4 regions of the Pseudomonas sp. 1L-E-NC-VB-C3 genome follow, and region 3 is predicted to be linked to each of the others. Evidence: predicted binding sites of a transcription regulator. Region 3 holds the regulator's gene; each other region holds the start of a gene.
The links. Region 3 encodes FliA, which starts transcription of late flagellar genes. Its sites were predicted from a motif close to CTAAAGTTTNNNNNNNNNNNGCCGNTAA; they were not measured.
Positions count from the first base shown of each region.

Region 1 (7,237 bases), on a different contig from region 3:
TGGCCTGGAAGCCGACGGCGTTTTCCGCGTAGTTCGACTGTTCCAGTTGAGCGTCGACGGTGTTCTGGTCGATCGAAGGCTGCATCGGCGTGCGATACATCAGCGACTCGTCGCCATTGCCCAGCCCTTCAGCCTCGATGTGCCGGCTGTTGGTCATGTTCAGGGCAAAGTGGCCGCCGGTCTTGGTCTTCTCGGTGTGTGCTTCGAGCACTTTGGAGAAATCCAGATCCCGCGCTTTGTAGTTCGGGGTGTCGGCGTTGGCGATGTTGTTGGCCAGCACTTCGGCACGCTGGGCGCGGAAGCCCAATGCCTTTTCGTGAATGCCCAGCGCTTTGTCGAAGCTGATGCTCATGTCGGGAACCTTCAGGTGACCGGTTTTTCGTACTTGAGCTTTAGCAAGCGCCGTGCCAAATGATCAAAGCCCCGTATTCCGGGGCTTTGTGCCGAACAGGCTAAGCGGCAATGCCAGAAAAGCGGCAACCGGTTACCGCCGGATGCCGCTTTTCTGCCGCTTGCCGTCGTTGCCAGGTCAGCGCAGATCCCTGTGGGAGCGAGCCTGCTCGCGAAGGCGGCGTGTCAGGCGCCAACTGTCTTATGGACAGACCGCTTTCGCGAGCAGGCTCGCTCCCACAGGGGATTCGTGGAAAATAATTCGGGCATAAAAAAAGGAGGCCTTTGCGGGCCTCCCGTTTTTGTATCAGCGCAAACCGCTTATTTCGCCTTGTAAATAATCCCCGGGCTGCACTGAACCATCTGGTAATGATCCGGCAATCCGTTCAGCGCTTCCGAAGCGCCAAGGAACAGATACCCGCCCGGCTTCAACGTGCTGTGAATGCGCAACAGGATGTCCTTCTTCACTTCGGCAGAGAAGTAGATCAGTACGTTGCGGCAGAACACGATGTCGAACTTGCCCAGCGCCGCGTAGCTGTCGAGCAGGTTGAACGAGCGGAATTCCACCCGGCTCTTGATCGGCGCCTTGACCACCCAGCGCCCCGACCCTTTCGGGTCGAAGTAGCGTTGCAGGCGTTCCGGCGACAGACCGCGACCGATCGCCAGGCTGTCGTACTCGCCGGTCTTGCAGTTGTTGAGCATCAGGCCCGACAGATCGGTGGCAACGATCTGCACACCCATCTTCAACTGACCCAGGTTGCTGCGCTCGAACTCGTCGATCGACATCGACAGCGAGTACGGTTCCTGTCCCGACGAGCAGGCCGCCGACCAGATCCGCAGACGCTGGTTGGGGCTGGCCTTGATCGCTTCCGGCAGTACCTTGTTCTTCAAGACTTCAAACGGATAGGTGTCGCGAAACCACAGGGTTTCGTTGGTCGTCATGGCATCGACCACCTGCTCGCGCAAACCGCTGCGCGGCTGGGTCTGGATGCGCTGTACCAGCTCACCCAGGGACTTGATGCCTTGCTGCTCCATCAGTTTGTTGAGACGGCTCGAGACCAGATACTGCTTGTTTTCACCGAGCAGAATGCCACAGGCTTTTTCCAGGAAGACCCGGAACTGTTCGAAATCCAAATTACCCGTAGACAATGATGCCGCCTCTTAAATCGTGTTGACCGCCAGGGGCAGAAGGCCCCTAGCTGATATCTGCTGCTTTGATCCGGTCGACTACCCGGGATGCGAGGTCATCAGGACGGAATTTGGCCAGAAAGTCATCAGCACCGACTTTCTTCACCATCGCCTGATTGAATACCCCCGACAACGAAGTATGCAGGATGATATGGAGCTTTTGCATGCGTGCGTCGCCGCGGATTTCCGCCGTCAGGGTGTACCCGTCCATCTCCGGCATCTCGATGTCGGAAATCATCATCAGGAACTCTTCTTCCGGCTTCTTGCCCTCGTCGACCAGCTTGCGCAGGTAATCCAGCGCCTGCTTGCCGTCGTTCAGCGCCACCACTTCGACACCGATGGTCTGCAGACAACGCGTGACCTGCTTGCGCGCCACCGACGAGTCATCGACCGTCAGCACCCGCAGCGACAATGCCTTGGTCTGCGTCTCGACATCGACCACGCCCACCGAAATCGCTTCCGGCGTCGGCGCCACTTCGGCCAGCACCTTCTCGACGTCGATGATTTCGACCAACTGGTTGTCGACCCGCGTCACAGCGGTCAGGTAGTGATCGCGACCGGTGCCCTTGGGTGGCGGATGGATCTCTTCCCAGTTCATGTTGACGATGCGCTCCACCGAGCGGACCAGGAAACCCTGGGTCTTGGTGTTGTACTCCGTGATGATCACGAACGGACTGTTCTTGTCTTTCAACGCACCGGAGCCCGTTGCCATTGCCAGATCCAGGATCGGAATGGTCGCTCCCCGTATATTCGCTACCCCGCACACGACAGGACTGGATTTGGGCATCAAGGTAAGGGACGGGCATTGCAACACTTCCCGTACCTTGAACACGTTGATCCCGTAGAGCTGCGGCCCGTCGAGACGGAACAACAGCAGCTCGAGGCGATTCTGCCCTACCAGTTGCGTGCGCTGGTTCACCGAATCCATTACACCAGCCATGCCCAGACTCCTACATCAACGCCAAGTGTTGTTGCGACGCACATTCATTGCTAAACGGCACGGCGCTTGCTTTTTAACTCGTATGAACGCTCAAACGACATTTTCCCGACGCCTGACATCTTCCCTTCGCAAAGGGCTTTGCGCGGTGTCCGCCGTTTGCTGCTTGCTTGCTGGCAGTCCTGCCCATGCAGATGCGGTTACCTTGCCTGATATGCTTATCGGCGTGACTCAGGGCTTTCTTGAATTCACCGTAGAAGACTATTTGGCTTCCAGTCAAACCGAAGGCCGCTACGAAATCGAAGTCAACCAGCTCGACCCGCGCATGCGCATGCCCATGTGCGACAAGGAATTGACAGCGACTCTGGAGAGCCCGGCACGCCCGCTGGGCCGCGTCACGGTGAAGGTTCGCTGCGAAGGCAGCTCGCCCTGGACGGTGTTCGTACCCGCTCAAGTCCGCCTGTTTCGCGAGATCGTGACGACCACTCGTCCGCTGAAACGCGCCGGCATTATCGAGCCGCAGGACGTGACCTTGCGCGAGCGCGACGTCAGCACGATCAACCAGGGTTTCCTGACCTCCGTCGACGAAGCGATCGGGCAGAAACTTACCCGACCAACGGTCGCCGATCAGGTCATCACCCTGGTGCATCTGGAACAGGCCGAAGTGGTCCGCAAGGGTGACCAGGTGGTGATCACTGCGCGCAGCGGCACCCTTGCCGTACGCATGCCGGGGGAAGCGCTCTCCAATGGCGGCATGAAAGAACAGATTCGAGTAAAAAACCTTAATTCTCAAAGAGTTATCAAGGCGCAGGTGATTGCGCCGGGACAGGTCGAAGTGGCCATGTAAAAGCCTCGTGGAGAAAACTGGCGCCGATCCCGTCGCTTCCCTAAACTGTGCCGCAGCAGGTCTCGCAACGGCGCATGCAAGCTTATGGTTGATTGGGCCTAAAGTTTTTCAGGGGATAGCCGAAAACATGGCAAGCGTCCAAATTCCCAGAGGTTTTTTATCATGGTTATCGATTTCAACCGATTGAACAGTTCCTCGTCACTAACCGGCAGCACACGTACCAGCAACGCCAAGGAAAGCGCTGAAAACAGCCCCTCCGCGCCGCTGAATACCCAGGCCGAACAGGCCAATGTCGCCAAAAGCGGGGAGTCGGTACACCTCAGCAATGAGGCTCAACAGTTGCAGAAGGTCACTGACAAGCTGCGCGATCAGCCTGCTGTCGACAAAGCCCGTGTGGCCGAGTTGAAAGCCGCGATTGCCGATGGCAGCTATAAAGTCGACAGCAACCGTGTAGCCAGCAAACTGCTCAACTTCGAAGCCCAGCGCTAGGCTTTTGCCGGCGCCAGGCTTTTGGACGCTTAAACCCCAAGGCCAGCCATGCACGACACTAACTTATTGCAACTGATCAACGACGACTTTGCTCCAGCGCAACAATTGCTGGAGTTATTGCAAACCGAATCCCTCGCTTTGCATGGTCGTGACATGCCGTTGCTGGAAGAAATTCTGGCGACCAAGCAAGCGTTGATCATTCTGCTCGAGCAGCATGGCCGCAAGCGCAGCGAAATCCTCGCCAGCCTCAACCTGCCGACCGATCGCACAGGTCTTGAGCAACTGGCCAGTCACTCGAGCATTGGCGACCAGTTGCTGACCCAGGGCGATGCCCTGACCGCGCTGATCGCCCAGTGCCAGGCTGCCAACGTCAAGAATGGCCAGTCGATCCAGATCCAGCAGGCGACCACGGCCAATCAGCTGAAGATCCTCACCGGCGGTGAGCCGCCAGCGCTTTACGACGCCAGCGGGACCTTTGCCAAACCGGTCAAGCCGCGAACGCTCAGCCAGGCATGAGCCATTCGGTGACCCTGTACTATCCACCTGCGCAACATGCTGGCAAAATACTGGCCAGTCGTCTTATTTTGTCTGGAGATTGAAGAACCGTGTCCAACACCCTAAGCGCGGATGATGCTCCGCAGCCTCCGAAGGTGCTCACCACGCCACTGGAAATCTCCAGCAACCTGCGCCAGCTGCAAGACAGCCACGATCCACTGATCATCACCTTCCATGAACGCAGCCAGCGTTTTCAGAGTTACCTGATCAAGGTCGACCGCGAAACCGCGACGATCGCCCTGGACGAAATGATCCCGCGCGATGGCGAGCGCTTCCTGCAAGCGGGCGAACCGTTCAAGGTCGAAGGCTTTCATGACGGCGTGCGCATCGCTTGGGAATGCAACGGCACGCTGAACATCGAAGAATCCGACGGCGACCGTTTCTACACCGGCGACCTGCCGAGCGAAGTGGTCTACCACCAGCGCCGCAACGCCTTCCGCGCTGCGTTGAAACTCACCGACCTGGTCAGCGTTGAACTGGGCGGCGAAAAGCTCAAGGTTCCTCTGCACGGCAAGCTGCTGGACATCTCCGCCACTGGCTGCAAATTCCGTTTCGAAGGCGACATCACTGATCGCCTGCAACTGGGCCAGGTCTACGACCGCCTGATCGCCCCGCCGCTGTTCGGCAATCAGCCAACATCGGTCGAGCTGCGCTACCTGCACTTCGAAGAAAAACTCAACATCACCTTCGCCGGTCTGCGCTTCCACAACATCAGTGGCCAGGCTGCGCGCAACGTCGAGCGTTTCGTTTACCAGTTGCAGCGTGAAGCACGGCGTTTCGACAAAGACGATCTCTGAGTCGCAGCGACAAATAAAAAGGGCAGTCCTGTGCGGGACTGCCCTTTTTTATGCGCCGGTGTTTATGTGCGACTCAAGGCCTGCCACCACTGATATCCGGCGCAGGCTTATCGTCATTGCCGCTGTCCAGTTCGGTTTCAACGACTGCTTCCGGCTGCGCAACGGGCTCGGGCTCCGGTTCGGGCTCAGGAGTGACCGGCGCCGGATCCTGCACCATCTGCTCCTGCACCACCTGCTCATCAACACGCGGATCGAGCGCCGCCACCAGCGGCGAACTCGACATGCTGTCCGGCATTGCCACGTGATGCAGCGGTGCGTCGTCGACCTGATGCAGGTTGGTCACTGCTTTCGGACGAATCCGCCAGACCAGCACCAGCGCGAAGAAGCTGAAGAACGCATACAGGCTCTGACTGCCGAGAAACTTCATCAGCACACCCGCGAGCAGCGGCCCGATGCTCGCGCCGACGCCATAGGTCACCAGCAACATCGCGGTCAGCGACACCCGGCGATCGCCTTCGACGTGGTCGTTGGAAAACGCCACCGCCAGCGGATACAGGCAGAACTGCACCAGCGAACAGAAGAAGCCGACGACGAACAACACCTCCAGCGGCACCTGCGGCATGATCGCCAACGGCAACGCCGCCACCGCCAGAAACCCGGCAAAGCAGCGAATCAGCAATGCGCGGTCATAACGGTCGGACAACCAGCCCAACGGCCACTGCACCAGCAAGCCGGCAAAAATGCAGCTACCCATGAACAGACCGACCTGCTCGGTCGTCAGCCCCTGTTGCGAGGCGTACAGCGGCGCCAGACCGTAGAACGAACCGATGATCAAACCGGCGCCGAGCACCGTGCTCAGCGATTGCGGCACACGTTTGATAAAGAAGCGCGGCTCCATCGGCGCGGGGTGCAGAGGCGCCGGGTGAATCCGTCGAGTCAGCGTCACGGGCACCAGGCACAGGGCAAAGCACAGCGCCACCAGCATCAGCAGTTCCAGCCCGAGGCCGGGATGCATGACCAGAATCAGCTGGCCCAGCACCAGGCCCAGATAAGAGGCGATCATGTAACCGCTGAACACCAGGCCACGCTGATTGGCATCGGCCTGCTCGTTGAGCCAGCTCTCGATGACCATGTACTGACACATCATGCCCAGACCGACGATCGTCCGCAGCACCAGCCACGCCGGCAGCCAGTCCACCAGACCATGACCGAGCACCGCCGCGCCGACGATCCCCGCACACGCCGAGTAGGCACGGATATGCCCGACCCGGGCGATCAGGCGATGGCCGATCTTGCCGCCCAGCACCAGACCGAAATAGTTGGCCGCCATCAGCGCACCGACCCACAGCCCGTCGACATTGTCGGCGGCCAGACGCAAAGCCAGATAAGTAGAAAGAAGGCCTGAGCCGATCAACATCATCAGCGAGGCGAAATACAGCGCTCGAAAGGATTTCCAGATTTGGCGCATCGGCGTTCCGAGCGGCTCCTTGCAGTAAATACCGGGCGGTCAGAACGACAGCCCGGCAGCAGCGATACGTCAGGCCTGGGCGGCCAGCACACGGCGCTCCCAGGGAGTGATTTCATCAAAGAAGCTGGTCAACTCCATGGTCTTCGAAGCGATGTAGCCTTCGATGAACTCCGACCCGAACAGTTCCCTCGCCAACTGGCTACGTTTCAGACGCTCCAGCGCGGCGTGCAAGGTACACGGCAAGGCCAGATTATCCGGCACGGCGAACTCACCCTGGATTGCCGCGCTCGGCTCCAGCTCCTGTTCGATGCCGTGCAAACCCGCGGCCAGACTGGCGGCGATCGCCAGATACGGGTTGGCGTCGGCGCCCGGCAAGCGGTTTTCGACCCGACGTGCGGCCGGCGAGCTGGCGGGAATACGCAAGCCGGCGGCGCGATTGTCATGGGACCAGCAGGCATTGTTCGGCGATGCGTACGGATGACACAGGCGCTGATAGGAATTCACGTTGGGCGCAAACAGTGCGGTGAAATCGGCGAGGCCTGCCTGTTGCCCGCCGATGAAGTGGC
Region 1 covers NZ_JBXAWD010000017.1:54,514-61,750, forward strand. Annotated here, with positions in the region: gene flgB (flagellar basal body rod protein FlgB) at 1-352, opposite strand, end outside; gene cheR (protein-glutamate O-methyltransferase CheR) at 712-1,539, opposite strand; gene AC0Z5Z_RS23380 (chemotaxis protein CheV) at 1,586-2,518, opposite strand; gene flgA (flagellar basal body P-ring formation chaperone FlgA) at 2,601-3,362, shown strand; gene flgM (flagellar biosynthesis anti-sigma factor FlgM) at 3,525-3,851, shown strand; gene AC0Z5Z_RS23395 (flagella synthesis protein FlgN) at 3,900-4,367, shown strand; gene AC0Z5Z_RS23400 (flagellar brake protein) at 4,457-5,203, shown strand; gene AC0Z5Z_RS23405 (MFS transporter) at 5,277-6,671, opposite strand; gene AC0Z5Z_RS23410 (glutamine synthetase family protein) at 6,741-7,237, opposite strand, start outside.
Region 1: flgM (flagellar biosynthesis anti-sigma factor FlgM) is a predicted target of FliA. The motif match lies at 3,461-3,488, and genes of this name have one in related genera.

Region 2 (7,237 bases), on a different contig from region 3:
TGGCGCATCAAGTGTTTGAAGCCCTCGAACACCAGCACCACAACCGCCAGCCAGATCGGGATGTAAGTCAGCCACTCGCCCGACTTGATGCTCTCTCCCAGCAACAATGCCACCGCGAGCAACAGCACCGGTTCGACATAACTCAACAACCCAAACAGACTGAACGGCAGCAAGCGGCTGGCGATGATATACACCACCAGCGCAGACGCACTGATCAGGCCGAGCAGTGGAATCAGCCACATCAGTCCCGGATATTGATCGAACACGGCCAGACCCTGTTCGCCGCCCTGCACAAACCAGTAGGCGACCGGCAGCATCAGGGTCATGTCGACCCACAGGCCACCGAGGTTGTCGGTTTTCAGGTATTTGCGCAGCACGAAATACAGCGGATAACCGACCACGACCACCAGCGTCGCCCAGGAAAATCCGCCAACCTGATACAGCTCGTTCAACACGCCAAGACTGGCGAAAAATACCGCGATTTTCTGCAGGTAAGACAGGCTCTCGCCATAGGCAATCCGCCCGGTCAGCACCATCGCCAGTGGCAACAGGAAATAGCCCAGTGATACATCCAGGCTGTAATCATTGAGCGGTGCCCACATGAACAGCCACAGCTGAACCCCGAGCAGGGCTGAAGAAACCAGCAGCCCGGCGATCAGCTTCGGCCTGGCGGCCATCAATCGGAACAGCTCCAGCACCCGCCGCCATTCCCCGGAAACCAGCATGAACACCGTCATGCACGGCACGGTCAGAAGCATGCGCCAGCCGAAGATTTCCACGCCGCTCAGAGGGGTCAGCAGCGACGTGTAGTAATACATGACGGCAAACAGCACGGAGGCTGAAACCGATAGAGCGATACCTTTAGACAAACTGTCCTCGCGACGTGATGGTTGAACGGGGCGCGCAGGATACGTGGTTTTTGTGCTGAATATTGAGCGGATGCTCATTATTTCCCACATCCTGGAGCCAAGCACAAAACCTGTGGGAGCGAGCCTGCTCGCGAAGAGGCCAGCAGATTCAGCATAGATGTTGCGTCGGCTGGCGCTATGCATGATTGCATCGCTTAAACGCAAAAGATCGCAGCCTTGGGCAGCTCCTACAGGGAACGCATTCCAGAGTAGGAGCTGCCGAAGGCTGCGATCTTTTGATCTGCGCGTCTGATTAGGCCCGCAACGTCCGAGTCATCCGCAACGCCAGCAGACTCCCGCCGACGATCACCGCCGCCAGCACGTACAACGCTGCATCCGTCGAACCCGTGCTGTCCTTGACCCAACCCACCAGGTACGGGCTGAGGAACCCGGCCATCTGCCCCATCGAGTTGATCAGCGCCAGCCCACCAGCCGCTGCGCCCGCGCTCAGCATGGCGGTCGGCACCGGCCAGAACATCGGCAGGCCGGTCAGTGCGCCCATGGTCGCGATGGTCAGGCCGAGAATCGCAATCGCCGGATTGGCCGCGAAATTCACTGCGATCACCAGCCCGACAGCGCCCATCAGCATCGGCACCACCAAGTGCCAGCGGCGCTCCTTGCGCAAGTCCGCCGAACGCCCGACGACCAGCATGAACACCGCTGCGAGCAGATACGGAATCGCACTCAGCCAGCCGATCACCAGGTTATCGCTGAAGCCGAGGTTCTTGATGATCGACGGCAGCCAGAAGTTGATCGCATACACGCCGCTCTGGATGCAGAAATAGATCAGGCCGAAGGCCCAGATCGCTGGGTTCTTGAACACCGCAAGCAGCGAGTCGGTGGCGGTTTTCGGTTTGTTGGCGAGGTCTTCGGCGTGGTCGGCTTCGAGCACGGAACGTTCATGGGCGGTCAGCCATTTGGCATTGGCGAAGCTGTCGCTCAACAGGAAATACGCCAGCGCACCGAGGATCACCGTCGGAATGCCTTGCAGGAGGAACATCCACTGCCAGCCGGCCAGGCCACCCTGGCCGGCGGCGAAGTGGTTGAGAATCCAGCCGGAAAACGGGCTGCCGAGCAAACCGGAGACCGGGATTGCCGACATGAACAACGCCATGATCCGGCCACGGCGGAAGGTCGGGAACCACTGCGAGAGATACAGCACGACGCCCGGGAAGAAACCGGCTTCAGCGGCACCGGTGAAAAAGCGCAGGGTGTAGAACTCGGTCGGGGTGGTGACGAACAACAGGCAGGTCGACAGCGTGCCCCAGGTGATCATCATCAAGGCAATCCAGCGCCGAGGACCGAAGCGGGTCAGTGCCAGGTTGCTCGGCACGCCGCACAGCACATAACCGATGAAGAAGATGCCGGCGCCGAGGCCGTACACCGTTTCGCTGAATTTCAGTGCGTCGAGCATCTGCAGTTTGGCGAAGCCGACGTTGACCCGGTCGAGGTAGTTGAACAGATAGCAGATGAAAATGAAGGGAATCAAACGCAGGGTGATGCGTTTGTAGACGGCGTTTTTACCGTCGTCGATGGTCTGGGTAGCTGCGGCGCTCTGCGACATAGCGGCTCTCTCTTTATTATGATTTTTTGCGATGCAAAGGGTAACGTTGATCGCCCTGAGAGTCTCGGCCACCTTTGGCCGGATTGTCTTTGTGCCTGAGCACAGGGTTTGCCGCCAGACCCTGTGCGGCTGAACAACCGTTCGTGCCTGAACTGAAGGATTGCCGCCGCTATGTTCGAACTCGATCACGACCTTGCCCAGGACATCGTCGACCGGGCCATGGCCATTTTGCCGTACAACGTCAACGTCATGGACAGTCAGGGCCTGATCCTCGGCAGCGGCGAACCGGAGCGCATCAACACCCGTCATGAAGGCGCGCAACTGGTGCTGGCCAACGGGCGTGTGGTGGAAATCGACGCGCAGACGGCGGTGCATCTCAAAGGTGTGCAACCGGGGATCAATCTGCCGCTGCTGCTCGATCAGCGCTTGATCGGCGTGCTCGGCATCACCGGCGAGCCGGAGCAATTGCGCACCTACGCCGAGCTGGTGCGCATGACCGCTGAAATGCTGGTCGGCCAGCGCAACCAGCAGGCCGAGCAACAATGGCGACGGCAGCGTTGCGATGATCTGCTGGCGTTGCTGCTGAGCGAAGCGGGGGATTCGCCGCGTCTGATCGATGAGGCGCAGCAGCTTGGGCTCAAGCCGCAATTGACCCGGGTGCCGTATCTGTTTGAACTGGGGCTCGAGCACGGCCCAGGGCAAACCGTCGAGGCACTGAGTGCGTGGCTGACCTCGCGTTATCCGGACAGTTGGTGCGTGAGTTCGGCGAAGTCTTCGTTGTTGTGGTGTCGCCCGGCGAGCCAGAACGTCGAGCATGATCGCCTGCTGGAAAAACTCGATGGCCTCGGCTGGAAGATTTTGCGCATCGCCGTCGGCGGGCAGGCGGATGGTCTGGCAGGGTTGCGTCGCTGTTACCGACGAGTCGGCGATTTGCTCGCTTATGGTCGTGACGTGCTGCCGAATTCGAGACTGCTGACGCTCAATCGTTATCGCTTGCCGGTCATGCTGTGGCGTCATCGCAACGATGATGCGCTGGACGAACTGCTCAAGCCGCTGCGCCAGGTCATCGCCAAGGACAGCAACGGCCAGTTGCTGGCGACCCTGCGCAGTTGGTGCGAGCACGACGGGCAGAGTCAGGCCTGCGCTGAGGCGTTGGGCATTCATCGCAATAGTCTGCGTTATCGCATGGAGCGGATTGCCGAGTTGAGCGGGGTTGATCCGTTGAAGCTGGACGGGATGCTGGCGTTGTATCTTGGGGTGCAGCTGCTGCCGCAGACTGATCCATTGCCATGAGTTGTCCTTGAGGCCGCCATCGCTGGCAAGCCAGCTCCCACAGGTCAGAAGGCGTTCATAACTTCCATAGCCACCGCAGAACCCTGTGGGAGCTGGCTTGCCAGCGATGAGGCCGGTACGACCAACACATATCTTTTGTGGAAATGAACAATAAACGTCGACGCCACTTGTGCACCCGACTGGCGTCAACGCTCACGACCGCTGGCAGCATGAACGCCACTGCAACCGGAGAATTCCCATGAAAATCGTCATCGCCCCCGACTCGTTCAAGGACAGCCTGAGTGCCCAAGGCGTTGCCGAAGCCATTGCCCTCGGACTGGCGCAGGTCTGGCCGCAGGCGACGCTGATCAAATGCCCGATGGCCGATGGCGGCGAAGGCACGGTCGAGTCGATTCTTGCAGCCTGCGAAGGTGAGTTACGCCGCACCCGCGTGCGCGGTCCACTGGGCGCGCCGGTCGATGCTGCTTGGGGTTGGCTACCGCACAACCACACCGCGATCATCGAAATGGCCGAGGCCAGCGGTCTGCAACTGGTCCCGCCGGGACAGCGCGATGCCTGCATAAGCAGCACGTTTGGCACGGGTGAATTGATTCGTGCAGCGCTGGATGCCGGCGCGCAACGGGTGATTCTGGCGATTGGCGGCAGCGCGACCAATGACGCCGGCGCCGGGGCGATGCAGGCGCTGGGGGTGAAGTTGCTGGATGCGCAGAATCAGTCGCTGGTGCCCGGCGGCCTGGCCTTGGCGCAACTGGCGCGATTGGACCTGAGTGGGCTTGATCGACGTCTGGCCGATGTGCGTTTCGACATCGCCGCTGATGTCAACAATCCGCTCTGCGGCCCCCACGGCGCCTCGGCCATTTTCGGCCCGCAGAAGGGCGCATCGCCTGCGCAGGTTGAGCAGCTCGATCAGGCGCTGGGGCACTTCGCCGAGCTTTGCGCGCAAGCATTGGGCAGGGACGTGCGCGATGAACCGGGCAGCGGCGCGGCGGGTGGTCTGGGGTTTGCGGCCAAGGCTTTTCTCGGTGCGCAGTTTCAGGCGGGCGTCGAGGTGGTAGCGGAACTGGTCGGGCTCGCTGACGCGGTCAAGGGTGCGGATCTGGTGATTACCGGAGAAGGCCGCTTCGATGCGCAAACCCTTCGCGGCAAAACGCCGTTCGGTGTTGCGCGAGTTGCCAAACAACACGCTGTGCCGGTAATTGTGATCGCCGGGACCTTGGGCGAGGGCTACCAGGAACTCTATCAACACGGCATCGACGCCGCTTTCGCCGTGACCAGCGGACCGATGACACTCGAACAAGCCTGCGCCGAAGCACCGCGCCTGCTGCGTGAACGCGCCACCGATATTGCTCGGGTCTGGCAACTCGCCGCCCAACGCTGATCGGCTTGCCTATGTAGGAGCTGTCGAGTGCAACGAGGCTGCGATCTTTTGACTTTTAAAAGCAGGATCAAAAGATCGCAGCCTCGTTGCACTCGACAGCTCCTACCAAGGGCAGCGGAGCAGTTTTTGATTGTTGCCACGTCCTGAAAAATATTTACCGCAGACCCGAAACCTTCCTCAAGCCTGGCCGATACAACGGTCAGGCGCACACAAAACCACAATTCAGTGCCGCCGGACTGTCGCCCGCTATGGGCCAGTGCTCACGGCATGGACGCTCGTAGTTTCTTTCTTTCGAGAGTCCGACCATGTCCCTGCGTAACCTGAATATCGCGCCACGTGCTTTCCTCGGTTTTGCCTTTATCGCCTTGTTGGTGATTGTCCTCGGCGTGTTCGCGGTCAGCCGCATGACGGTCATTCGTCAGGCGTCGGTCGACATGGACACCAACCAATTGCCAAGCGTGACCCACCTCAGCGTGGTCACGGAAAACGTCCTGCGCATGCGCATTCTCTCGTTCCGTGTGCTGGTCAATCGCGAACCGGCCAGCCTGCAAGAGGCAGAAACCCGCATCGCGGTGCTCGTCGACAAGGTGCGCAAAGCGCAGGCCAGCTACGCTGCGTTGCCGGCAGGCCCTGAAGAGCGCGCGGTCTTCCAGACGTTTTCGACGACGCTCGATAATTACCTGCAAGCGCAGAATCAGATGATTGAGCTGTCGCGCAAGGGCGATCTGGAAGCGATGCGCGCGTTGATCAACACGCGCATCAAGGAAGGCACCGATCAGATGGGCGAGCAGCTCAACAAGCTGATCGGCATGAATACCGCCGGGGCCAGAGCGGCGGCCATTAAGGCCGGTGAAAACTATGACAGCGCCATCACCGGGATCATCATCGTCGCCGTGATTGCGGCGCTGGCCACCGTGTTGCTCGCCTGGTTGCTGACCCGCAGCATCGTCACGCCGCTCAACCGCGCCGTGCTCGCTGCGCAAACCATTGCTGGCGGTGACCTCAGTAAAGCCATCGAAGTCGACGGCAAGGACGAACCGGCGCGCCTGCTCGAAGCCTTGGCCGCGATGCAGACCAACCTGCGCAAAACCATCGAGCAGATCGCCGGTTCCGCCACGCAACTGGGCGCCGCTGCCGAAGAACTCAGCGCGGTCACCGAAGAAGCGTCGCGCGGGTTGCAGCAGCAGAACAACGAAATCGAACAGGCCGCCACGGCCGTCAACGAGATGACCGCTGCGGTGGAAGAAGTGGCGCGCAATGCCGTTTCGACTTCCGAAGCTTCCAATCAGTCGACCCACGCCGCCCGCGAAGGTCGCGATCAAGTGGTGAAAACCGTCGACGCGATCCAGACCATGACCCACGACGTGCAGAACACCGCGCAGATGATCGAAGGCCTCGCCGCGCAGGGCCGTGACATCGGCAAGGTGCTGGACGTGATTCGTGCCATCGCCGAGCAGACCAACTTGCTGGCGCTCAACGCTGCGATTGAAGCCGCGCGTGCCGGCGAGGCTGGCCGTGGCTTTGCCGTGGTGGCTGATGAAGTGCGAGCCTTGGCCCATCGCACCGCGCAGTCGACCCAGGAAATCGAGAAAATGGTTGCCGGCATCCAGAACGGCACCGGTGAAGCGGTCTCCTCGATGCAGCAAAGCAACCAGCGTACCCAGTCCACTCTGGAAATGGCCCGCGCGGCTGGCGTGGCACTGGAGCAGATCACGCAATCGATTCACCAGATCAACGAACGCAACCTGGTCATCGCCAGCGCGTCGGAAGAGCAGGCGCAAGTCTCCCGTGAGGTCGATCGCAACCTGGTCAATATTCGCGACCTCGCCACGCAATCGGCCGCCGGGGCCAACCAGACCAGCGCCGCGACCCACGAGCTGTCGCGACTGGCAGTGGATTTGAACGCGATGGTGGCGCGTTTCGTGATTTGAGATACGGTGAAGGCTGGAAACCGCGCTAACAGGAGACGTACATGCGCTATTCAGCCTTGACCCAACGAATCGCCGGGGAGGGTGCCGCTGCCTGGCAGATTCACGACCGAGCGCTGGAACTGCGCGCCGAGGGCGTTGATGTTTTGTTGTTGAGCGTCGGCGA
Region 2 covers NZ_JBXAWD010000002.1:161,492-168,728, forward strand. Annotated here, with positions in the region: gene rarD (EamA family transporter RarD) at 1-869, opposite strand, end outside; gene AC0Z5Z_RS04190 (MFS transporter) at 1,162-2,472, opposite strand; gene AC0Z5Z_RS04195 (sugar diacid recognition domain-containing protein) at 2,644-3,765, shown strand; gene AC0Z5Z_RS04200 (glycerate kinase) at 4,004-5,143, shown strand; gene AC0Z5Z_RS04205 (methyl-accepting chemotaxis protein) at 5,449-7,074, shown strand; gene AC0Z5Z_RS04210 (pyridoxal phosphate-dependent aminotransferase) at 7,116-7,237, shown strand, end outside.
Region 2: AC0Z5Z_RS04205 (methyl-accepting chemotaxis protein) is a predicted target of FliA. The motif match lies at 5,310-5,337, and genes of this name have one in related genera.

Region 3 (7,237 bases):
CGGGCCGCCCGTCGAGGTGCCGATGGCAACCAGTTTGTAGGCTTTGCGTTTCGGAGCCGGCGACGAAGCGCTGGCAGCGGATGCACGGGCAGGCGCAGGCGCAGGTGCCGGACGTGCCGGGACAGGGCTGCTGTGGCTCGTGTGGCTGCCGTAGCTCGACGCTGCCGGAGCAGGCGTCGGCGCTGGCGCAGCGGCGGGAGCCGGCGCGCTGTAGGCACTGAAACGACGGTTACTGCGCGAGATGCTGTGGACTTTCTCACACAGCAACTGCTTGACCTTTTCGGGGTTGCGCGAGATGTCTTCGAAATTCTTCGGCAGGAAATCCACCGCGCCGGCGTCCAGCGCATCGAGGGTTACCCGCGCGCCTTCGTGGGTCAGCGAGGAGAACATCAACACCGGGGTCGGGCAGCGCTGCATGATGTGCCGCACTGCCGTGATGCCGTCCATCATCGGCATCTCGTAGTCCATGGTGATCACGTCAGGCTTGAGGGCCATGGCCTGATCGATCGCCTCTTTACCGTTGGTGGCCGTGCCGACCACCTGGATGCTCGGATCCGCCGAAAGAATTTCCGAGACGCGGCGGCGGAAAAAACCCGAATCGTCCACCACCAGGACTTTGACTGCCATAAACACTCCATTAGGTGCAGCGGCGCGTCATCGCGCCGCCGCCCCGGATTCAAATACGCTTTGTGGCGTAACGCTTGAGCATGCTTGGAACATCGAGAATCAGCGCAATGCGGCCGTCACCGGTGATGGTGGCGCCGGACATGCCCGGAGTTCCCTGGAGCATTTTGCCCAATGGCTTGATGACCACTTCTTCCTGGCCGACCAGTTGATCGACGACGAAGCCGATGCGCTGAGTGCCCACCGAAAGAATCACCACATGGCCTTCGCGCTGCTCTTCGTGAGCGGCGGAGCTGACCAGCCAGCGCTTGAGGTAGAACAATGGCAGCGCCTTGTCGCGCACGATCACCACTTCCTGACCGTCGACGACGTTGGTGGTCGACAGGTCGAGGTGGAAGATTTCGTTGACGTTGACCAGCGGGAACGCGAACGCCTGATTGCCCAGCATGACCATCAGCGTCGGCATGATCGCCAGGGTCAGCGGCACCTTGATGACGATCTTCGAACCCTGGCCCTTGGTCGAGTAGATGTTGATCGAACCGTTGAGCTGGGAAATCTTGGTCTTCACCACGTCCATGCCGACACCACGGCCGGACACGTCGGAGATTTCGGTCTTGGTCGAGAAACCCGGAGCGAAAATCAGGTTGTAGCACTCGGTATCGCTCAGGCGATCGGCGGCGTCCTTGTCCATCACACCGCGTTTTACCGCGATCGAACGCAGGACGTTCGGGTCCATGCCTTTGCCGTCGTCGGAGATCGACAGCAGGATATGGTCGCCTTCCTGCTCGGCCGCCAGCACCACGCGACCGCCACGGGCCTTGCCCGATGCTTCGCGTTCTTCCGGCGACTCGATGCCGTGGTCGACGGCGTTGCGCACCAAGTGGACCAGCGGGTCGGCCAGAGCCTCGACAAGGTTTTTGTCGAGGTCGGTTTCTTCGCCCACCAGTTCCAGGTTGATCTCTTTCTTGAGCTGACGTGCGAGGTCGCGAACCAGACGCGGGAAGCGCCCGAAGACCTTCTTGATCGGCTGCATCCGCGTTTTCATCACGGCGGTCTGCAGGTCAGCGGTGACCACGTCGAGGTTCGACACAGCCTTGGACATGGCTTCGTCGCCGCTGTTGAGGCCCAGACGCACCAGACGGTTACGCACCAGCACCAGCTCGCCGACCATGTTCATGATCTCGTCGAGCCGCGCGGTGTCGACGCGCACGGTGGTTTCCGCTTCGCTGGCCGGTTTTTCTGCCGGTGCAGCGGCTGGCGCACGGGCCGGAGCCGGTGCAGCAGCGGCGGCCGGTTTCGGCGCCTCGGCTTTCGGCTCAGGCTTGGCGGCAGGCTTCGGCGCAGCAGCGGCAGCCGGAGCTTTCGCCGCTGGCGTGGCGACGCTCGACACGGAGCCGGCAGTCGCAGCGCTGGCGTCAAACTTGCCTTTGCCGTGCAATTCGTCGAGCAGCGATTCGAATTCGTGATCGCTGATCAGATCACTGCCGGCCGCAGCGGCTGCCGGTGCAGCAGGTGCTGACGGGGCCGAAGCGATGGCCGATTCCAGCGCGTCAACGGCGAAGTTGCCCTTGCCGTGCAACTGATCGAGCAAGGCTTCGAATTCGTCGTCGGTGATGTCCGAGCTGTCACCCGCAGCAGGCGCGGCCGGAGCAGCCGGCGCTGCTGGTGCCGCCGAAGCGACCGCATCGACAGCAAACTGGCCCTTGCCGTGCAGCTGATCGAGCAGCGATTCAAATTCGGCGTCGGTGATTTCATCGCTCGCCGCCGTGTCGGCAACCGGCGCGGGCGCCACAGCAGCGGCCGGAGCCTCAGCCTGGGCCTTGACGGCATTCAGCGAGTCCAGCAGTTGTTCGAATTCGTTATCGGTGATGTCGTCCGAGGAGTCGCTTTCAACGACCAGTTCTTCGATCATCTCGGCAACCGGCGAAGCCGGGGCTTCATCCGCCGATTGCGGTTCGGCCAGACGCGCCAGCGCGGCCAGCAGTTCCGGCGTGGCAGCGGTGATCGGTGCACGCTCACGGACTTCGCTGAACATGCTGTTCACCGCGTCCAGTGCTTCGAGCACCACGTCCATCAGTTCTGCATCAACGCGACGCTCACCCTTGCGCAGGATGTCGAAGACGTTTTCGGCGATGTGACAGCACTCCACCAGCTCATTGAGCTGAAGGAAGCCGGCGCCCCCTTTTACAGTGTGGAAACCGCGAAAAATTGCATTGAGCAGATCTGCATCATCCGGGCGGCTTTCCAGCTCGACCAGTTGTTCGGACAGTTGCTCAAGAATCTCGCCGGCCTCAACCAGGAAATCCTGAAGGATCTCTTCATCGGCGCCGAAGCTCATTAATGGGGTGCTCCTACAGGTCTAAAAACCCAAAAAACCCGAATTCCGAAACTCTAGAATCCAAGGCTGGATAACAAATCGTCCACATCGTCCTGACCGGACACAACGTCTTCTCGTTTATCGGCATGAATCTGCGGACCTTCACCCTGCGAGAGATGTTTTTGTGGATCTTTTTCAGCAAGCATTGCGGCGCGGTCATGTTCGATGCCCGCAAAGCGGTCGACCTGACTGGCCATGAGCACGAGTTTGAGCAGATTGCTTTCGACTTCGGTGACCAGTTGGGTCACACGCTTGATCACTTGACCTGTGAGGTCCTGGTAATCCTGAGCAAGCAGGATGTCGTTGAGGTTGCTCGACACCGCACGGTTGTCCGTGCTGCTGCGTGACAGAAAACCGTCGACCCGGCGCGCCAGTTCACGGAACTCTTCAGCCCCGACCTCGCGACGCATGAAGCGGCCCCAATCGGCGCTCAACGTCTGCGCTTCATCAGCCAGACTGTTGACCACCGGCGTGGCGCTTTCCACCAGATCCATGGTGCGGTTGGCCGCGGCTTCCGTCAGCTTGACCACATAGCCCAGGCGTTCGGTGGCGTCGGTGATTTGCGACACTTCCTCGGCCTGCGGCATGTGCGGATCGATCTGGAAATTGACGATCGCACTGTGCAGTTCACGTGTGAGCTTGCCCACTTCCTGATACAGGCCGCGGTCACGGGTCTGATTGAGCTCATGGATCAGTTGCACCGCGTCGCCGAACTTGCCTTTTTCAAGGCTCTCGACCAGTTCGACCGCGTGTTTTTTCAGGGTCGATTCGAAATCGCCCTGTGATGATTCGTTATGCTCCATAGCTCCCCCGCGCATTCATCAGCCGATGCGTTCGAAAATCTTCTCGATTTTGTCTTTCAACGCTTGAGCCGTGAAAGGTTTGACCACGTAACCGTTCACACCGGCCTGAGCGGCCTCGATGATCTGCTCGCGCTTGGCTTCAGCAGTCACCATCAACACCGGGAGGTGCTTGAGTTTTTCATCGGCGCGCACGTGACGCAGCAGGTCGATACCGGTCATGCCCGGCATGTTCCAGTCCGTTACCAGAAAGTCGATGCTGCCGCTGTTGAGCACCGGAATGGCAGTGGTGCCATCGTCGGCCTCGACGGTGTTGGTGAACCCAAGATCGCGCAGCAGGTTCTTGATGATCCGCCGCATCGTTGAGAAGTCATCAACGATGAGGATTTTCATGTCTTTGTTCAATTCGACCTCCAAGCAGTCTTAAACGCGCCCAGCACCTGGACGCGCCACTTCAATCAATCGGCGCAGCACTTAAAGTTTGTCTGGAGCACAACGGATCGAGACCGGCGCCGTTCATCACCGCACCAGCCTCGTTTCGCAGTGTCCCCACACTGCCTTCAGCGCGCTCGCCACTCCCCCAAACGCCCCCGCAGACGGGCCGCGCACTGGCTGTGTAACTGGCTGACCCGCGATTCACTGACGCCAAGGACTTCACCGATTTCCTTGAGGTTCAGCTCTTCGTCGTAGTACAGCGCCAACACCAGTCGCTCACGCTCCGGCAAATTGGCAATCGCGTCCGCCAGCGCCGCCTGAAAGCGTTCATCTTCCAGATCGCGTGACGGCTCCATATGAGCACTGGCGCCATCCTCGTGCAGCCCTTCGTGTTCGCCGTCCTGCAAGAGGTCGTCGAAACTGAACAGGCGACTGCCCAAGGTGTCATTCAGAATCCCGTAGTAATCGTCGAGACTCAATTGGAGTTCGGCCGCAACCTCGTGATCTTTAGCGTCACGGCCGGTTTTAGCTTCAATCGAGCGAATCGCGTCGCTGACCATCCTGGTATTACGGTGAACCGAGCGTGGTGCCCAATCCCCTTTGCGCACTTCATCGAGCATCGCGCCGCGGATTCGAATGCCCGCGTACGTTTCGAAACTGGCGCCTTTGCTGGCGTCGTATTTGGTCGAGACTTCCAGCAAACCGATCATCCCGGCCTGGATCAGGTCTTCGACCTGCACGCTGGCCGGCAGGCGCGCCAGCAAGTGATAGGCAATGCGCTTGACCAGTGGCGCGTAACGCTCGATCAATTCGTATTGCGCGTCACGCGCCGACTTTTTGTAAAGATTCATGCCACTGGCGGTCATATCACAGGCCCTGCGGTTTGCTGCACGAGACGCTCGACGAAAAATTCCAGATGCCCGCGCGGGTTGGCGGGCAGCGGCCAGGTATCGACCTTCTGGGCGATGGCTTTGAAGGCCAGTGCGCACTTGGAACGGGGAAAGGCTTCGTAGACGGCGCGCTGCTTCTGCACTGCCTTGCGCACGCTTTCGTCGTATGGCACGGCGCCGACGTATTGTAGGGCGACGTCGAGGAAGCGATCCGTGACCTTGGTCAACTTGGCGAACAGGTTGCGCCCTTCTTGCGGGCTCTGCGCCATGTTGGCCAGCACGCGGAAGCGGTTCATGCCGTAGTCGCGGTTGAGCAACTTGATCAGCGCGTAAGCGTCGGTGATCGAAGTCGGCTCGTCGCAGACCACCAGCAACACCTCTTGCGCGGCACGAACGAAACTGACTACCGAGTCACCAATACCCGCAGCGGTGTCGATCACCAGCACGTCGAGATTGTCGCCGATGTCGCTGAACGCCTGGATCAGGCCGGCGTGTTGCGCCGGGCTCAGGTGCACCATGCTCTGCGTGCCGGAGGCCGCCGGCACGATGCGAATCCCGCCCGGGCCTTGCAACAGCACGTCGCGCAGTTCGCAACGGCCTTCGATAACGTCGGCCAGTGTGCGCTTGGGTGTCAGCCCCAGCAGAACGTCGACGTTCGCCAGGCCCAGGTCGGCGTCCAGCAGCATGACCCGACGGCCAAGCTCTGCCAGCGCCAGCGACAAGTTCACTGACACGTTAGTCTTGCCGACGCCACCTTTGCCGCCGGTCACCGCGATCACCTGTACGGGATGCATGCTGCCCATGTTATTTCTTTACCTTGTCTTGCATAGACGGAGGCCACATTACTGGCTGCGCGTTCCTGATCGGAACAATGCGTGGCAGACCATCGATGTAGGTACAAAAACTGTTCATGATTACCTCAGCCAACCTGCTTGGTCGGGCTGTGATAGATATCAGCGAACATGTCAGCCATGGCTTCTTCGCTGGGTTCTTCCTGCATTTGCACGCTGACGGCGCGGCTGACCAATTGATGACGACGCGGCAGATGCAGATCATCCGGAATCCGTGGGCCATCGGTCAGGTACGCGACCGGCAATTCATGACTGATCGCCAGGCTCAACACTTCGCCGAGACTGGCCGTTTCATCCAGTTTAGTCAGGATGCAACCGGCCAGCCCGCAACGCTTGTAACTGTGATAAGCGGCGGTTAGAACCTGTTTCTGGCTGGTGGTTGCCAGGACCAGATAATTTTTTGAGCGAATGCCACGCCCGGCCAGGCTCTCAAGCTGCATGCGCAACGCCGGATCACTGGCTTGCAGCCCGGCAGTATCGATCAAAACCACGCGTTTGCGTAGCAGTGGATCCAATGCCTGCACCAGCGACTGGCCCGGATCGACGTGCGTCACCGGCACGTTGAGGATGCGTCCGAGGGTTTTCAGTTGTTCCTGCGCGCCGATGCGGAAGCTGTCCATGCTCACCAGTGCGACGTTCTGCGCGCCGTACTTGAGCACGTAACGCGCGGCGAGCTTGGCCAGCGTGGTGGTCTTGCCCATGCCGGCGGGGCCGACCATGGCAATCACACCGCCCTCTTCCAGCGGCTCGACTTCCGGTACGGCAATCATCCGCGCCAGGTGCGCGAGCAGCATGCGCCAGGCCTGACGCGGCTCTTCGATATCGGTGATCATCGCCAACAGGTCGCGCGACAGCGGGCCGGACAGGCCGATGCGCTGCAGACGGCGATACAGATTGGCCTGGGCCGGACGGCTGCCTTGCAGCTGATTCCAGGCCAGGGTGCCGAGCTGCACTTCCATCAACTCGCGCAAGCTGTTCAATTCAAAACGCATCGAATCCAGTGCACGCGGATCGACACCCGCCGAGGCCTGCGCAGGCGCTGCGGCCGGGCGCGTCGGTGCGGCGTAGGTCGGCTCGCTCAGTGGTTCGGCAGCAGTCAGCGGCAGGCCTGCGGTCAACGGCAGCCCGGCGAACAACTGCTGATTGGTGTTGCCGTCGGCTTCGCCACGCAGGCTCAGCTCGGCCTGGGCGGTGACGATGCGCGACTGGGTCTTGCGCAGCTCGTCTTCGAGTTCCATGTTCGGAACCCGTGGCGCCAGC
Region 3 covers NZ_JBXAWD010000007.1:174,237-181,473, reverse strand. Annotated here, with positions in the region: gene AC0Z5Z_RS13665 (protein-glutamate methylesterase/protein-glutamine glutaminase) at 1-627, opposite strand, end outside; gene AC0Z5Z_RS13660 (chemotaxis protein CheA) at 677-2,962, opposite strand; gene AC0Z5Z_RS13655 (protein phosphatase CheZ) at 3,016-3,804, opposite strand; gene AC0Z5Z_RS13650 (chemotaxis response regulator CheY) at 3,823-4,194, opposite strand; gene fliA (RNA polymerase sigma factor FliA) at 4,362-5,102, opposite strand; gene fleN (flagellar synthesis regulator FleN) at 5,099-5,929, opposite strand; gene flhF (flagellar biosynthesis GTPase FlhF) at 6,046-7,237, opposite strand, start outside.

Region 4 (7,237 bases), on a different contig from region 3:
TCGACTGGACCAGCGAGCGCGACGGTTTCCAGCGTTTCAGTATCGAGGCCAGCGACGATCTGCAGCACTGGCAGTCATGGGGCGAGGGCCAAGTGGCGCGGCTGACCTTTTCCGATGAGCGCATCGAACAGCATGAAGTGACCCTGCCGGGGCAGACCGCGCGCTATGTGCGCCTGCTGTGGGAGTCGCCGGGTTCGGCGCCCGTCCTGACGTCGGCGCAATTGAAAAGCAGCGACCCGCGCAACCTGCCGCTGCCCTTGGTCTGGTCGCCCAGCGTGGCCGGCAGCAGCACCAAGTCCGGGGAATACATCTGGCAGCTGCCGATGGGGCTGAATGTCGAGCGGGTGCAGATCGAGCTGAAACAGCCGAACAGTCTGGCGCCGGTCACGTTGGCCGGCCGGCGCGAGAGCAACTTGCCGTGGCAGACGCTGAGCAGCGGTTTGCTGTATCGCCTGAGCCAGAACAATCAGGACGTGGTGCAGAACGAAATCCCGCTGTCCGGGCAGACCGTGCAGCAACTCAAGCTGACCGTGGATGAGCGCGGCGGCGGTCTGGGTGAGCAGGCGCCGGACCTGAAATATGCGGTGCGCGCCACGCAAGTGATCTTCCTAGCCCGGGGCGAAGGGCCGTACAGTCTGGCCTTGGGCAATGCCACGGTGAAAACGGCGAATCTGCCACTGGCAACGTTGATTCCGGACTTCAAGCCAGAAAGGCTGGCGAGCCTGGGCAAGGCGACGGTGCAGGGCGAAGCAGTGGCCACGCAAACCTCAACGGCGACGACGGCTGCGGTGGCCGGGACCAACTGGAAGAAGTTCGGGCTGTGGGCGGTGTTGCTGCTCAGTGTGGTGTTTCTCGGGGCGATGGCGTTCAGCCTGTTGCGCAAGCCGCCTGCCAATACCTGAGCATGGCGGCGCTTTGCGCCGTTCGCGAGCGGGCTCCCACAATGGAATGCATTGCCCTGTGGGAGCGAGCCTGCTCGCGAAGGCGCCCGGGCAAACACTGAAAATCCTCAATCGCTCATGCCGAACCGAACTACGCTCAATCCGACACCTGAACTCTCCACCTACAATCACGTCTCATACAGGCAAATACATCCAGGCGCACGTTAGCCGGCGTCTTCGCTCGCTAGGTTTTCAGACTCCCTGTAAACTGCGCGGGTTTTCCGCCCCCCCATTCCACCGGAGCCGTCCATGTCCCGCGTTACCTTGAGTCGCTATTTGATTGAGCAGACCCGCAGCAACAACACTCCTGCCGATCTGCGCTTTTTGATCGAAGTGGTAGCGCGTGCCTGCAAGGAGATCAGCCACGCCGTGTCCAAAGGCGCCCTGGGTGGTGTTCTGGGCAGCATGGGCACCGAGAACGTGCAAGGCGAAGTGCAGAAGAAGCTCGACGTGATCTCTAACGAGATCCTGCTCGAAGCCAACGAATGGGGCGGTCACCTGGCCGGCATGGCGTCCGAAGAAATGGACAATGCCTACCAGATCCCGGGCAAATACCCGAAAGGCGCGTACCTGCTGGTGTTCGACCCACTGGACGGCTCGTCGAACATCGACATCAATGCCCCGGTCGGCACGATCTTCTCGGTACTGCGTTGCCCGAACGAATACCTGAGCCAGAACGAGCCGCTGAACGAAAAAGCCTTCCTGCAGCCAGGCACCCAGCAAGTGGCCGCCGGTTACGCCATCTACGGCCCGCAGACCATGCTGGTGCTGACCCTGGGCGACGGCGTCAAAGGCTTCACCCTCGATCGCGAAATGGGCAGCTTCGTCCTGACTCACGAAGACATCACCATCCCGGAAACCACCCAGGAATTCGCCATCAACATGTCCAACCAGCGTCACTGGGAAGCCCCGGTGCAGCGCTATGTCGGCGAGCTGCTGGCCGGTGAAGAAGGCCCGTTGAAGAAGAACTACAACATGCGCTGGGTCGCGGCGATGGTTGCCGACGTCCACCGTATCCTGACCCGTGGTGGTCTGTTCATGTACCCGCGCGACAGCCGCGAGCCGTCGAAACCGGGCAAGCTGCGCCTGATGTATGAAGCCAACCCGATGTCGTTCCTCGTCGAACAAGCCGGCGGCGCGTCCACTGACGGTCACCAGCGTATTCTCGACATCCAGCCGGAAGGCCTGCACCAGCGCGTCGCCGTGTTCCTAGGTTCGAAAGAAGAAGTCGCCCGCGCCACGGCTTACCACAAGGAATAAACCATGCACGCGCCCTGGCAGCCGTTGCTCGACTGGTGGTTCGGACATGCCGAATCAGCCAACGAAGTGGCGGCCGAAAAGGGCAAGTTGTGGTTCGGCAAGCGAAACAGCCAAGACCTCGAAGCGCAGACGCGTTTCGGGGTCTTTGTCGATCAGGCCCTGGCCGGCGAATTGACTGAGTGGACGCAATGTCCCGAAGGCTGGCTGGCGGTAGTGCTGCTGCTCGATCAGCTGCCGCGCATGATCTATCGCGACACTCCCAAAGCCTTTTCCGGTGATCTGCGCGCTCAGAAGCTCGTCGCTCAAGGCATTGCAGCGGATTTCGATCGGCAGTTGAAACCGATTCAGCGTGTGTTCATTTATCTGGTGTTCGAGCACTGCGAAAACCTCGCGGTGCAGAACGAAGCCGTTTCCAGATTTATTGAATTGGTGGCTGAACAGCCAGAGTCGGAGCGGGCGGTGTTTGCCGATAACCTGGACTACGCCGAGCGGCATCGGAAGGTGATTGCCCGGTTTGGAAGGTTTCCGCATCGCAATGCGGTGTTGGGGCGGGAGTCTACGTCTGAGGAATTGGAGTTCCTGTCCAGGCCCGGCTCAAGATTCTGAATCTTCAGTGCGGTTTATGCCGCTTTCGCGAGCAGGCTCGCTCCCACAATTGAAATGCATTCCACTGTGGGAGCGAGCCTGCTCGCGAAGAGGCCTGAGGCTGCAGCTTAGATCCTGAAGCTGCCGACCAGATGCTTCAACCGCGCCGCCTGCTGCTCAAGGTCCGAACACGCGCGCAACGTCGCCTGCAAGTTCTCCACGCCTTCCTGATTCAGCGTGTTGATCTCGTTGATATCAACGTTGATCGACTCGACCACGGCGGTCTGTTCTTCGGTCGCGGTGGCTACCGACTGGTTCATGCCGTCGATTTCGCCGATGCGCTGGGTCACGCTGCCCAGACGCTCGCCGGCCTGGTTGGCGATGCCGACGCTGCTTTCGCTCTCGCGCTGGCTCTCGGTCATGATGGTTACCGCCTGGCGTGCGCCGACCTGCAGCTCTTCGATCATCTTCTGCACTTGCTGCGCCGAATCCTGGGTGCGGTGCGCAAGGTTGCGCACCTCGTCGGCGACCACGGCGAAACCGCGTCCGGCCTCACCGGCACGCGCGGCTTCAATGGCGGCGTTGAGTGCGAGCAGGTTGGTCTGCTGGGAAATGCTGGTGATCACTTCGAGAATCTGGCCGATGTTCACCGTGTTGCTGTTCAGCGTTTCGATGTTGCCGCAGGAATCGCTGATCTTCGCCGACAGTTGTTGCATGGCGTGGATGGTTTTATCCACCACCTGCTGGCCGTCGACCGCGAGGCTGCGCGCATCGCTGGAATGCTGCGAGGCGAGCGCGGCGTTCTGGGCGATTTCCTGGGCGGCGGCGCCGAGCTGATTGATCGCGGCGGCGACGCTGTTGGTGCGGCTGGCCTGCTGGTCGGAGTTGTACATCGACGAGTTCGAGGCAGCGACCACACGCAGGGCGACTTCGTTGACCTGGCCGGTGGCCGAGGACACTTCGCGGATCGACGTATGAATGCGTTCGACGAAGCGGTTGAACGACGTACCCAGCGCGCCGAATTCATCATTGCCGTGAATCACCAGACGTTTGGTCAGATCGCCTTCGCCTTCAGCGATGTCATGCATCGCACGGCCCATGGTCAGCAGCGGTTGCATCAGCACGCGAATCAGCATGCCGAGCAGGCCGATGATGATCAACACGGCGATGACCATGGCGATCAGTGCCGAGGTGCGGAATTCGCTGAGCATCGAGAACGCGGTGTCTTTGTCGAGCACCAGCGCCACGTACCAGTCAGCCGATGGCACGCCGTTGACGTGGGTGAATGAGATCAACTGGGTCTTGCCGTCGAACTCGACTTCTTTCAGGCCCGGGCTGACTTTGGGCGCACCGTTCGGATAAGCCTCGGCCAGTGTTTTGAGCACCAGCTTGCTGTCCGGGTGAATCAGGATTTTCCCTTCGGCGCTGACAATGAATGCATGACCGTGGCCGCCGAAGTTCAGCGAGTTGATGATCGCGCTGACGCTGGTCAGATCGATGTCGGCACCGGCGACGCCGAGCATCTGGCCCTGACGTTGTACCGGGGTGGCGACGGTGATCACCAGTTTGCCCGACGAGGCGGCGATGTACGGTTCGGTGACGATGGTCTGCTGCGCGCTGTTGGCCGCTTTGTACCAGCCGCGCGCCCGTGGATCGTAGTCCGGCGCACGGTTGCCGGCCGGCACCGAGAACATCACGCCGTCGGCACCGCCAAAATAGCTGAGCTGGAAATTGCCGGTGTAGGCGGGCAGGTCGATGATGCGCTTGAGGCTGGCGGGCGCGTTGCCGTCGACGGCGACTTGCTGCGACAGCGATTGCAGCAGTTGAATGCGACTTTCCAGCCAGGTCTGGATGTTGCTGGTGGTCAGGCTACCCAGTTCCTGCATGGTCGCTTCGGTGCTGCTGCTCAATGCCTGACGCTGGCGATAGTCGTTGAAGAGGATGAAACAGGCGAACGCAACGGCCACCACAAGGGCAGCAGCCAGCAAAATCTTGTGGCTGAATTTCATGTTTCTGGTCATCGAATGAACTACCGCGAAGGGGCTGGTCAGGAAAGGGCGGCAATTTGCCATATTCGGCAGCGTTGCGCTGCTCTTATTTTCGACCGCGCCGCGCCAAAGATTAGGCGTTTGCAGGGAAAGTCGACGAAATGCTCGACGGCTTCACAAAGTTTTTGATTTACCGACAAAAGCCGGACGGGCGGGCTGATAAATAGGCGTTCGGTCACGGAACCAGATGACACTTTTCTCTTCTAAGCTTCTGGTTGGCACCATGCCATCCCCCCTCGTTCCAGGAGTTTCACCATGTCGCTGCGATCTATCGCCCTGCTGTCGTTTTGCGTGCTGTTGGCCGCATGCAGCAAGGTCAATCAGGAAAACTACTCCAAGCTCTCGGCCGGCATGGCCAAGTCCGAAGTGGAAACCCTTCTCGGCAAGCCCACCGATTGCTCGGGCGCGCTCGGTATGTCCAGCTGCACCTGGGGCGACAAGAACAGCTTTATCAGCGTGCAATACGCCGGTGACAAAGTGCTGATGTTTTCCGGCCAAGGCCTGAAGTAAACCGGGGCTTCGCGCCCACGGAGAAAAAAATGAAGCGGTTATTGCTGATCCTTTTTGCTGGCCTGGTACTGGCTGGCTGCGCCACTTCCGGCGTCGACCCGTTGGCGCCCAAGACCGTCAACAGCGTCAATCTCAAGCGTTATCAGGGCACCTGGTATGAACTCGCACGCTTGCCGATGTACTTCCAGCGCCACTGCGCGCAATCCGAAGCCCATTACACCCTCAAGCCTGACGGTAATGTCGGCGTGCTCAACCGTTGCCTGACTCCGGAGTGGCAGTGGGAAGAAGCCAAGGGCACGGCTTATCCACAAGTGCCGGGCAAGACCGACAAGCTCTGGGTCGAATTCGATAACTGGTTCTCGCGTCTGGTGCCGGGTGTGGCGAAGGGCGAGTACTGGGTGTTGTACGTCAGCGACGATTACAAGACCGCCATCGTCGGCGATCCGAGTCGCAAGTACCTGTGGCTGCTGTCACGCACACCGACCGTCAACGGCGTAGTGCGTGAAGAATTGCTGAGCAAGGCGCGTCAGCAGGGTTACGACACCACACGCCTGATCTGGCGCGCGTCGGATCGGCAGATGGCCAAGACCTCCAATTAAGCCTCGATACAAATCAACTGTGGGAGCGAGCCTGCTCGCGAAGAGGGTGTATCAGTCGACCTGAATACGGACTGATACACCGAGTTCGCGAGCAGGCTCGCTCCCACAGTTTAGTTTTGGGTCAGCCCAAGAGATCGCGCAGGACCTGGGTGAAGGCTCGGGCGCTTTGCTCTTCGCCAGCATGCCGGCCATCGCGCACCACCCATTGACCATTGACCAGCACATCGCGCACCTGGCGATCGCCGCCGGCGAACAACCAGCGATTGAGAATCCCGTCCCCCGCAGCCGTCGCCAGATACGGATCGCTACCGTCCAGGACAATCCAGTCCGCGCGCTTGCCCACTTCCAGCGCACCAATCGGTTGACCCAGCGCCTGCGCGCCGCCGTCCAGCGCCGCGTCATACAGCGTGCGGCCGACCATCGGCTGCTGCGCGCCATACAAGCGATTGCGCCGCTGGTCACGCAGACGCTGGCCATATTCCAGCCAGCGCAATTCTTCCACCACGCTCAGCGACACATGGCTGTCGGAGCCAATGCCCATGCGCCCGCCCTGGGCAAGAAAGTCCACCGCCGGGAAAATCCCGTCACCCAGATTCGCTTCAGTGGTCAGGCACAGCCCGGCGATCGCGCGACTGTTGGCCATCAGAGTGACTTCTTGCGGATTGGCGTGGGTTGCGTGGACCAGACACCAGCGCTGATCGACTTCAGTGTTCTCGTACAGCCATTGCAGCGGACGACGACCGCTCCAGCTCAGGCAATCGTCGACTTCCTTTTGCTGTTCGGCGATGTGTATGTGCACCGGGCATTGTTTGTCACTGGCCGCCAACACTTCGCTGATTTGTTGTGGCGTCACCGCCCGCAGCGAGTGGAAACACAGGCCCAGCGATTGCGCCTTTTGCTGCGCCAGTAATGGCTGCAACCGCGCTTGCAGATTCAGATAGTTTTCAGTGCTGTTGATAAAGCGACGCTGGCCATCGTTTGGCGTCTGCCCGCCGAATCCGGAATGACTGTAGAGCACTGGCAGCAGGGTCAGACCGATGCCGCTTTCGCTGGCGGCCTGGCTGATACGCAAAGCCAGTTCGGCAGGATCGGCATACGGCTGGCCGTTGCTGTCGTGGTGCACGTAGTGAAATTCGGCGACCGAGGTGTAACCGGCCTTGAGCATTTCGATGTACAGCTGACGGGCGATGATGCCGAGCTGATCCGGGTTGATTTTTCCGACGAGGCGATACATCAGATCGCGCCAGGTCCAGAAACTGTCGTTGGGGTTGCCGGCCACCTCGGCCAATCCAGC
Region 4 covers NZ_JBXAWD010000003.1:375,803-383,039, reverse strand. Annotated here, with positions in the region: gene AC0Z5Z_RS07250 (DUF3999 domain-containing protein) at 1-902, shown strand, start outside; gene AC0Z5Z_RS07245 (class 1 fructose-bisphosphatase) at 1,191-2,201, shown strand; gene AC0Z5Z_RS07240 (DUF924 family protein) at 2,205-2,807, shown strand; gene AC0Z5Z_RS07235 (methyl-accepting chemotaxis protein) at 2,915-4,807, opposite strand; gene AC0Z5Z_RS07230 (hypothetical protein) at 5,090-5,344, shown strand; gene AC0Z5Z_RS07225 (lipocalin family protein) at 5,374-5,943, shown strand; gene AC0Z5Z_RS07220 (formimidoylglutamate deiminase) at 6,065-7,237, opposite strand, start outside.
Region 4: AC0Z5Z_RS07235 (methyl-accepting chemotaxis protein) is a predicted target of FliA. The motif match lies at 4,884-4,911, and genes of this name have one in related genera.